Regions from separate parts of the Streptomyces sp. NPDC050422 genome, predicted to be linked through region 3. Evidence: riboswitches for the same ligand, from Rfam matches in the RefSeq annotation. Region 3 holds a riboswitch; each other region holds the start of a gene.
The links. A riboswitch is a leader RNA that binds a small molecule or an ion and turns the genes downstream of it on or off. The one in region 3 is predicted to bind cyclic di-AMP.
Positions count from the first base shown of each region.

Region 1 (3,267 bases), on a different contig from region 3:
CTTCCTTCCGTCGACGGTCCCGCCGGGCGCGCCGATGAGCACGTCGTCGTAACCGTCGCCGTCGAAGTCGGTGTTGCGGTCGTGTGCGCGCGTTCCGCCGGGGGTGCCGGCGTAGGCGGAGGGCGCGGCGATGGCGGCCCCTGCGATCAGGAGGAATGCGGCCGCGACAACGGCGGCGGAACGGTTGGTGCGCACGAGCGGCTCCTCGGTTCAAGGATGACCGGGCGGGGAGGCCGGTCCGGCCGATCGGGCCGGACAGACCGCTGGGCCGGGGGGACGCCGGGAAGGGCCCGTTGCCTTCCCGACGCCCTGTTTGACCGGCGCTGCGGCACAAGGGTTGTACGGCACGGCAAAAGGGGCGGAAGGGAGCAGTTCAGCCCCCTTCCGCCCCTGCTCACGACTCCGCCCGGGGGCGGACCCGCAAGGGGTCAGTAGGCCCCGAAGACGTTGTCGATCGAGCCGTACGTGGCCGCCGCGTAGTTGCACGCGGCGGTGATGTTGGCGACGGGGTCCAGGATGTCCAGCGAGGTGCCGGGCACGTGGAAAGCGTCGAACGTGGGCTGGATGACCTGGAGCAGGCCCTGGGACGGGGTGCCGGCCGCGGCGTTCGAGTCCCAGTTGTTGACGATCTGCGGGTTGCCCGAGGACTCGCGCAGGATGTTGCGGTGGATGCTGTCGTAGGTGCCGGGGATGCCGTTCTCGGCCATGACGGCGAGGGACTCCTTGATCCAGCCGTCGAGGTCGTCGGTGTACGCCGTCGCGGCCTGCGCCGGAGTCGTCTCGGTCTGCGCGGGGGTCGTGTCGGCGATCTCCTCGGCGACGGGCGTGGCCGTCGTCCGCTCGGAACGGTCGGCGCGGTCGGCACTGTCGGATCGGTCGGCCGACGGCTGCGAGGCACTGCCGGACGTGTTCTCCGCCTTGTACTCGCTCTTGGTCGCGGCCTTGGGGGCGGCGGCCGCGGACTTGGCACCGATGGTCAGCTTCAGGCCCGGGTGAATCAGGTCGGGGTTGCCGCCGACCACGTTCCGGTTGTCCTTGTACAGCTGCTCCCAGCCGCCACTGAGGGAATGCCCACGGGCGATCTTGGAAAGCGAATCTCCGGAGACCACGGAATAGATGGTGGACTCGGCCTTCTGTGCGGCAATTTCCTTGCCCGCAACGGAAGTCGAGGCTGCGGCCTTTTCTGCCACGACCGGCTTGACCGGCGCGGCGGAGGCCGATCCGGCAGCGATCAGGGGGAGCGCGAGAACGGCTCCGCCTGCGCTCACGGCGATGAAACCGCGGGTCAGGGAGGTGGACTTGGAACGACGGTGGTGACCCTTGATGGGCATGGCGCTTTTCCTCTCCGCCGCCTGCGAGGTGAGCTGTCGGGTTCGGACTGGAGATGCCCGGTCGCACATGGCGACTTCACCCCAAGCCGCTCCGGAAATCCGGACCGGCGTCAAACCTGGGTCCCCCGCTCCTGCCGTACGTGAGTGGTGTCGGGTTACCGGACGGCGGCAGGATTCGGCGTTCCATCCGGATTGACGGCGACCGTAAGCGAGAAAGGCCGGGCGAAACAAGCCCGGAATTCGTGATCACAATTGATGCGCAAGATCAATCAAAGGAAATGTGCGACACCGGTCACACCGACGCGGGTCAACTTTCTTGGCGCATCAGGGAACCGGCACCTCCGGTTCCGCGTCAGGGGTCGAAAACGTGACGCTGGCCACTGCGCCCGAAAGGGGCGTTTTGGTGGCTTTGCGAGCCTGTGGCCGGTAGAAACGCGACCCTGTTGAGCATTTCCGACTAATGCGAATAATCGCTTAATCAGGACAATACGGTGCGAGTGTCGGCCGGGCCGCCACCGCGGCACGGCTGCGCGGTACCACGACCGGTGAGCCGTCGCCCGGGGCGGGAAGAATGTCCGCGTCCAGCGCGTACAGCTCCTTCACCAGCGCCTCGTCGACCGTCTCGCGGGGGGCGCCCCGGGCGATGACGCGGCCGCCCTTCATGGCGACGAGCAGGTCGGCGTAACGGGCGGCGGCGGCGAGGTCGTGCTGGACCATGACGACGGTGCGGCCGGTGGCCGCGACCTCGCGGACGAGTTCCAGCACCTCGACGGCATGCCCGAGGTCGAGGGCGCTGGTCGGTTCGTCGAGCAGGACGACCGGGGTCTGCTGGGCCAGGACCATCGCGAGCCAGCACCGCTGGCGCTGACCGCCGGACAGCCGGTCGACGCGCTCCGCGGCCAGCGCGGTGGTTCCGGTGGCGTCCAGTGCGTCGCGTACCGCCCGCTCGTCCTCGCGCGACCACTGGCGCAGCAGCCCCTGGTGCGGGCTGCGGCCGTAGCGCACCAGGCCGGCCACGGTGACCGCCTCGGGGGCGCGCGGCAACTGGGGCAGCAGCGCGACATGGTGCGCGGCCTTGCGCCGGCCGGTCTCCCAGATGTCGGTGCCGCCGATCAGGACCGTGCCGGTCTCGGGCCGGTGGAGCCGGGCGACGGTCCGCAGCAGGGTCGACTTCCCGCAGCCGTTGGGGCCGACGATCGCGACGACCTGTCCCGCGGGGACGCTGAGGTCGACGTTCTCGACGACGGGGCGGCCGGGGTATCCGGCGTGCAGGCCACGGACTTCGAGGCCGGCGTCGAAGCCCGCGTCGTTGCCCGTCTCGAAGCCCGCGTCGTTGCCCGCTTCGAAGGCCGCCTTCGCGCCGGTCGGATTCTCGGTCATGTGCGGCTCACGCCTTTCCGGCGGCCGGGTCGGGCCGCAGCAGTACCCACAGAAGGAAGGGGCCGCCGAGGACGCTGGTGACGACCCCTACCGGCAGTTCGACCGGAGCGGCGACGCGTCCGATCGCGTCGGCCGCGGCGATGAGCGCGGCTCCGGTCAGTGCCGAGCCGGTGACCGGGACACGGGTGGGCCCGGTCAGCCGCTGGGCGAGGATCGGTGCCGCCAGGGCCACGAAGGCGATGGGGCCGCCGACCCCGACCGCCGTGCCCGCCAGCAGCACGGCCAGGACGAGCGCGACGGTACGCACGCGCCGCAGGTCGACGCCGAGGGAGCTCGCCACCTCGTCGCCGAAGCGCAGCAGTTGCAGGCGGTGCCCGGCCGCGAGCGAGAGCGGGACGAGGAACAGCAGGGCCACGGCCAGCGGCACACCGGCGTCCCAGTCGCGTCCGTTGAGGCTGCCGACGGCCCAGAGGAACACGCCGCCCGCCGTGTTGTCGTTCTCGCGCGACATGATCAGGTCGCCCACCGCGCCGATGAAGGTGGAGACGCCGATCCC
Region 1 covers NZ_JBITIE010000006.1:120,088-123,354, forward strand. Annotated here, with positions in the region: gene ACIBJG_RS10435 (esterase) at 1-195, opposite strand, end outside; gene ACIBJG_RS10440 (transglycosylase SLT domain-containing protein) at 429-1,331, opposite strand; cyclic di-AMP (ydaO/yuaA leader) riboswitch at 1,337-1,522, opposite strand; gene ACIBJG_RS10445 (ABC transporter ATP-binding protein) at 1,806-2,711, opposite strand; gene ACIBJG_RS10450 (FecCD family ABC transporter permease) at 2,719-3,267, opposite strand, start outside.
Region 1: linked by a shared signal. The riboswitch ahead of ACIBJG_RS10440 (transglycosylase SLT domain-containing protein) and the one ahead of ACIBJG_RS32080 (transglycosylase family protein) in region 3 are both predicted to bind cyclic di-AMP.

Region 2 (3,267 bases), on a different contig from region 3:
TGGAGGATGTTACGGATGGTCGCGCCCCGGAAGGCGTAGATCGACTGGTCCGCGTCCCCCACGACGCACAGCTCGGCGGGGGCGTCCTCGGGGCCGGCCGGGCCGACCAGTTCCCGTACGAGGGTGTACTGGGCATGGTTGGTGTCCTGGTACTCGTCGACGAGGACGTGCCGGAAGCGGCGGCGGTAGTGCTCGGCGACGTCGGGGAACGCCTGGAGCAGGTGCACCGTCGTCATGATGATGTCGTCGAAGTCCAGCGCGTTGGCCTCGCGCAGCCGGGACTGGTACAGCGCGTAGGCCTGGGCGAGCGTCTTCTCGAAACCGTCGGCGGCCTGTCCGGCGAAGGTCTCCTCGTCGATCAGCTCGTTCTTCAGGTTCGACACCTTCGCCGTGAACGACTTCGGCGGGAAGCGCTTCGGGTCGAGGTCGAGATCGCGGCAGACCAGGGCCATGAGGCGCTTGGAGTCGGCGGCGTCGTAGATCGAGAACGAGGAGGTGAAGCCGAGCCGCTTCGACTCACGGCGCAGGATCCGTACGCACGCGCTGTGGAAGGTCATGACCCACATGGCGTTGGCCCGCGGTCCGACGAGCTGCTCGACGCGCTCCTTCATCTCGCCGGCGGCCTTGTTGGTGAAGGTGATCGCCAGGATCTGGCCCGGGTGCACCCCCCGCTCGGCCAGCAGGTGGGCGATGCGGTGGGTCAGCACGCGGGTCTTGCCCGAACCGGCGCCGGCGACGATGAGCAGCGGGGACCCGGCGTGCACGACGGCTGCGCGCTGCTCGGTGTTCAGCCCGTCGAGCAGCGCGGCCGCGTCGAGGACGGGGCGGTGGGCCCCGTCGCGGTAGTACGCGTCGCGGGGCGGCGGGGGCCCCTCGAAAACGCCCGCGAACAGGCCCTCCGGCACCGCTTCGGGTGCGGAGTCCTCGGGGGGCGGCGGGGGCCCTTCCTCCGTGTGCTGGAGGCCGGCCAGGAAACTGTCGTCAAAGAGGCTGCTCATCGCCTCCCGAGTCTAGGCGTGCGCACTGACACTCCGGGCCCGAGTGACCAACCACGCACTCACAGGGGGACACACAGAGCAAGCGGCGGACCGCACAGAGTGCGGGGATTCCGGCCCCGCCTGCCCCGCAGCACCCCGATCCGCAGAGGTCACGAAAATGTATCGGGCATATCGAACATCAACCTTCACAGCGGCACCATGAGTTGGCTAGCGTGCTCGTTCGGGCGGCCCGTACCCCCAGAGGCGATCCACGCCGAGCGGGCGTCCACGCCGAATCCGGGCTTCCCGTACGGGAGTCAGGAACCGGGGACCCACACGCATCACCGGGGTGAATCGGTCCGAATCCCCCCAGGACCGTAGGGCAGCCTTCCGTTCCGCCCGAACCCGACAGCTAACCCGGTAGGCGGTCCACGGAAGGAGATGCCGGCCTTGGCGTCGCATCGCAAACCGCGCACCCTGGTGCGCAGCACCGGCCCCGCCGTCGGGCTCACGACGGCCGCGCTGGCATCGGTGACCCTGCTGTCCACGCAGAGCGCACTGGCCGCCCCGGCCCCCAAGCCCAGCATCGAGGACGTACAGAAGAAGGTCGACGACCTCTACCGGCAGGCGGGCACCGCGACCCAGCAGTACAACCAGGCGAAGGAGGCGACGACCAAGCAGCGTTCCAAGGTGGACACGCTGCTGGACGACGTCGCCCAGCGCACCGAGAAAGTGAACGAGGCACGCAGGACGCTCGGCACGTACGCCGCCGCCCAGTACCGCGGCGGCGCCCTCGCCCCGACCGCCACTTTCTTCCTGGCCGACGACCCGCAGTCGTTCTTCGACCAGACCCACCTCATGGACCGGATGACCGAGCGCCAGACGCGCGCCGTGTCGGACTTCCGTACGCAGCAGGAGAAGGCGTCCAAGCAGCGGGCCGAGGCCGTGGCGAGCCTGGAGACGCTCACCGAGTCGCAGACGACGCTGCGCACCAGCAAGCGAGACGTCCAGACGAAGCTGTCCGAGGCCCGCGGCCTGCTGTCGAAGCTGACCGCCGAGGAGAAGGCGCGGCTGGCGGAGCTGGAGCGCAAGAAGGAGGCGGAGGCCAAGCGCAAGGCGGGGGAGCTGGCGAAGAAGCAGGCTGCCGCGAAGGCCGAGGCCGACCGCAAGGCCGATGAGGCCGCGAAGGAGTCCGGCAGCGGTACGGGGACGGGCACCGGAACCGGTACCGGCTCGGGTTCCGGTTCGGACACCGATGCCTCGACCAAGGCGGAGAAGGTCATGGCGTTCGCCAGGGCGCAGATCGGCAAGCCGTACGTCTGGGGGGCGACCGGCCCGGCCTCGTACGACTGCTCGGGGCTCACCCAGGCGGCCTGGAAGGCGGCCGGCGTCGACATACCGCGGACCACCTGGGACCAGGTGAACGTCGGCACCCGGGTCGCCACGGCGGATCTTCAGCCCGGGGACCTGGTCTTCTTCTACGACGACATCAGCCACGTCGGCATCTACAAGGGCGACGGCATGATGATCCACGCGCCGAAGCCGGGGGCGAACGTGCGCGAGGAGTCGATCTACTACATGCCGATCTACGGGAGCGTGCGGCCGGGCTAGAGCGGCTTCGGGCGACGAAAACGCCGCTGCCCGGACCCTCGGGGGGTCCGGGCAGCGGCGTTGCCGTCGGCTCAGGTCCAGAGCGTGGCGATGAAGATGTTGACGATCGTCAGTCCGCCGACCGCCGCGAAGAGGCCCTTGTCGGCCTTCTCGTCGTCGCGCTTGACGTAGACGATTCCAAGGATCACGACCAGGATCAGCAGCTTGATGCCGATCTTGATGTTGTTCACGGGGTGGTCGTCGGCCTGGTCGAGCCCGACCAGGGCGATTCCCGTGACCAGCATGGTCAGCGCGCCGTGCAGCATGGCCGGGACGAAGCGTGCCGTGCCCGCCCCCATCGCCTTCATCTGGGTGAGGAAACCGCCCAGCAGGCAGGCGATGCCGATGATGTGCAGGGCGACGAAGACATCAATGAGTACACGCATGGTTCCGCAGCCTAGCCGCGGCCATATCAGCACTCCGCAGCCAGGTGGGCCTTAGCGACCACTTGACCGCGAGATGCACCAATTGCCTGACTCTGATGCAATTTTTCCGATCGTTCGGCGACAACGCAACGCCAAATTCACACAATAGGCGTCATTACAACTCTTCCCCGTGTCCCGGGTTTAGCGTCCCTGCCAGGTGACCCGCACACCGCCGATCCGCACCCGGGCGGCGTTCCGGTCACCCCGCCGAGGTT
Region 2 covers NZ_JBITIE010000008.1:87,245-90,511, reverse strand. Annotated here, with positions in the region: gene pcrA (DNA helicase PcrA) at 1-998, opposite strand, end outside; cyclic di-AMP (ydaO/yuaA leader) riboswitch at 1,257-1,420, shown strand; gene ACIBJG_RS13970 (NlpC/P60 family protein) at 1,419-2,588, shown strand; gene ACIBJG_RS13965 (hypothetical protein) at 2,660-3,013, opposite strand.
Region 2: linked by a shared signal. The riboswitch ahead of ACIBJG_RS13970 (NlpC/P60 family protein) and the one ahead of ACIBJG_RS32080 (transglycosylase family protein) in region 3 are both predicted to bind cyclic di-AMP.

Region 3 (3,267 bases):
GGTGGAGTTCACGCCGGAACCGGCGCCCGGCAGAGGTGACACTCTGTCAACTCTGTGACTTTCACGTGATCTCTGCTGCATCGACTTGTGACATGCGTTCGAGTCCCGCTAGGTTCACCGTTCGACTCACCAGTCACTCGTCAGTCACACGGAAGGCATCCCCATGGGCTCCGCTAACGGCAGACACCGTCGCCCTCGGCAGGCACCCGCGATCATCGTCGCCGCAGGCGTGACCGGTTCGGCCATCGCCATCCCGCTGCTCGGCGCGGCAGGTGCGCACGCCGCCGACGCCTCGACCTGGGACCGGGTGGCCGAGTGCGAGAGCGGTGGCATGTGGAGCGCCGACCTCGGTAACGGCTACTACGGCGGCCTGCAGTTCTCGCAGGAGGTCTGGAAGTCGTACGGCGGCGAGTCGTACGCCGAACGCGCGGACCTCGCCAGCCGCTCGCAGCAGATCGCCGTGGCGGAGAAGGTCCTGGACGACCAGGGGCCGAAGGCGTGGCCGAGCTGTGCGGTCATCTCGGGCCTCGTCCCGGACAGCGGCCTTCCGGGTGTGGACCCGGGCAGCACTCCGTCCGTCGACCCCACCGGAAGCAGCGCGGACCCGTCCGCGAGCGCCGATCCCTCCGATCCCTCCGATCCCTCCGATCCCTCCGGGGACGCCGCCGCGTCGGACGACGCGTCACCGGAGGCGACTGCGACCCCGGCAGACGGTGCGAAGGGCGAGAGCGAGGAGCCGGACGCGTCCGCGTCCCCGTCGGCCACGCCGTCCGCCACACCCTCCACCACGCCCTCGGGCGACGCCTCCGGCGCCGAGGAGGGCCCCTCCGGGGGCCAGGAGAAGGCCGGCAAGCACCGCGGCGCGCCGGCTCCCGAGGAGACCCGGGGGAGCGGCAGTGACCGGGACGCGGGGCGGCATGCCTCGCGAGGTGACGGTGACGCACGCGACACCGGTGCCCCGGCTGCTGACGGCACGTACACCGTCCGGGCAGGCGACAACCTCTGGGCGATTGCTGATGCACAGAAGCTGCCCGGCGGGTGGACGGCTCTGTACGAGGCCAACAAAGCGGAGGTGGGATCCGACCCGGACCTCATCCTGCCTGGCCAGAGCCTCGATCTCGGCGTGAAGGCCGAATGAGCACAGTCTGATGATCAGCTGAGAACACCCCGAAAGCTGGGGTAGTTAAGAGGCCTATGTCCCACTTTTGACTAAGTGAGACATGGGTCTCTTTGCGTGAACTGGCGTGTCTTGTCCGGGAGGTCCCGCCGCATCCGTTCCCACCTGCGCAAATAGGGGTTCTTGGGATGCAAGGAAGGGCTGTTTATCCGGTATGTCCATCTTTGGATATGAGGGTTGGGTGTGTTTACGGTCGGAACCGCTCGCACCGCGGGCCCCGTCGATCGTCACGCCGAATCCTGCCGTCGGTCGAAGGGAACAGACGCGTAAAGCGCCGTAGGCAGGAGCGGGGGACCCAGGTAAGCGCCGGGCCCGATCGTCGCAAGACGCATCAGGACCGGCTTGGGGTGAAGTCGTGCGCAAGGACGTGCGACCGGGCAACTCACTTGGCCCGAACCCGACAGCTCACCTCGTAGGCGTCGGTGAGGAGAAGTCTCGATGCTGCTCAACCGCAAGGGCAACAAGCACCGTCGCCCGTCCAAGGCCGTCCGTATCGCCACGCTCGCCGGTGTCACCGGTGCCGCCATCGCCGTACCCCTGATGGGTGCGACCGGCGCGTCCGCCGCCTCCGTCTCCACGTGGGACGCCGTCGCCCAGTGCGAGTCCGGTGGCAACTGGTCCATCAACACCGGCAACGGCTACTACGGTGGCCTGCAGTTCTCGCAGTCCAGCTGGGCAGCCGCCGGCGGTACGCAGTACGCGGCCCGCGCCGACCTGGCCACCAAGTCGCAGCAGATCGCGGTCGCCGAGAAGCTCCTCGACATGCAGGGTCCGGGTGCCTGGTCCTGCGCCGGCGCCGGCAACCTGAGCAACGACGGTGTCGACCCGGGCGTCGACACCGGCTCCTCCGCCACCAAGACCGAGACCGCCCCCAAGGCCGAGTCCGCCCCGAAGCAGGAGGCGCCGGTCCAGAAGGCCGAGCCGAAGAAGGCCGAGCACACCGAGGCCCCCTCCACCAACCGCTCGGACCGCTCGACCGCCCCCAAGGCCGAGTCGAAGACCGTCACCACCCCGACCGGCAAGAAGGTCGAGAAGGGTGACGGCGAGTACAAGGTCGTCACCGGCGACTCCCTGAGCAAGATCGCCGCCGACCACAAGGTCAAGGGCGGCTGGGAGCAGATCTTCAAGCTGAACAAGGACATCATCTCGGACGCCGACCTGATCTACCCGGGTCAGCAGCTCCACCTGACGAAGTAGTCGCGATCTCTCCTCGCTGAACACTCCGGCCGCCCCGGCCCGGTGCGCACCTTCCCCCGTGCGGACCGGGCCGGGGTCGGCCGGTTTCTGCGTTGATCGTTCAACTGTTGTGGTTACTAGTCAGTAAATTTCCGGCCTTTTGCCCCGCTGTGCCTGCCCTTGGGTCCTTTTTCGTCCCAGGGGACGGGCGGTCGGCCGGTTGCGGCGGCCCGGCCGGTTAGGCTCTTGTCGCAAGGCCAAAGCGACCCTGCACCACCAGCGTCATATCCCAGAAGGAGATGCCTCGTGCCGTCCATCGACGTCGTCGTAGCCAGGGAAATCCTCGACTCCCGCGGAAACCCCACGGTCGAGGTCGAGGTCGGCCTCGACGACGGCAGCACGGGTCGTGCTGCCGTTCCGTCCGGCGCCTCCACCGGCGCGTTCGAGGCCATTGAGCTTCGCGACGGCGACCCCAACCGCTACCACGGCAAGGGCGTCGAGAAGGCCGTCCTCGCCGTGATCGAGCAGATCGGCCCGGAGCTCGTCGGCTACGACGCGACCGAGCAGCGGCTGATCGACCAGGCGATGTTCGACCTGGACGCCACGGAGAACAAGGGCTCGCTCGGCGCCAACGCCATCCTCGGCGTCTCGCTCGCCGTGGCCCACGCCGCGTCCGAGGCCTCGGACCTGCCGCTGTTCCGCTACCTCGGTGGCCCGAACGCGCACCTGCTGCCCGTCCCGATGATGAACATCCTCAACGGTGGGTCGCACGCCGACTCCAACGTGGACATCCAGGAGTTCATGATCGCGCCGATCGGCGCGGAGTCCTTCTCCGAGGCCCTGCGCTGGGGCGCCGAGGTCTACCACACGCTGAAGAAGGTCCTGAAGACCAAGGGCCTGTCCACCGGTCTCGG
Region 3 covers NZ_JBITIE010000024.1:13,106-16,372, forward strand. Annotated here, with positions in the region: gene ACIBJG_RS32075 (transglycosylase family protein) at 164-1,138, shown strand; cyclic di-AMP (ydaO/yuaA leader) riboswitch at 1,440-1,611, shown strand; gene ACIBJG_RS32080 (transglycosylase family protein) at 1,616-2,374, shown strand; gene eno (phosphopyruvate hydratase) at 2,660-3,267, shown strand, end outside.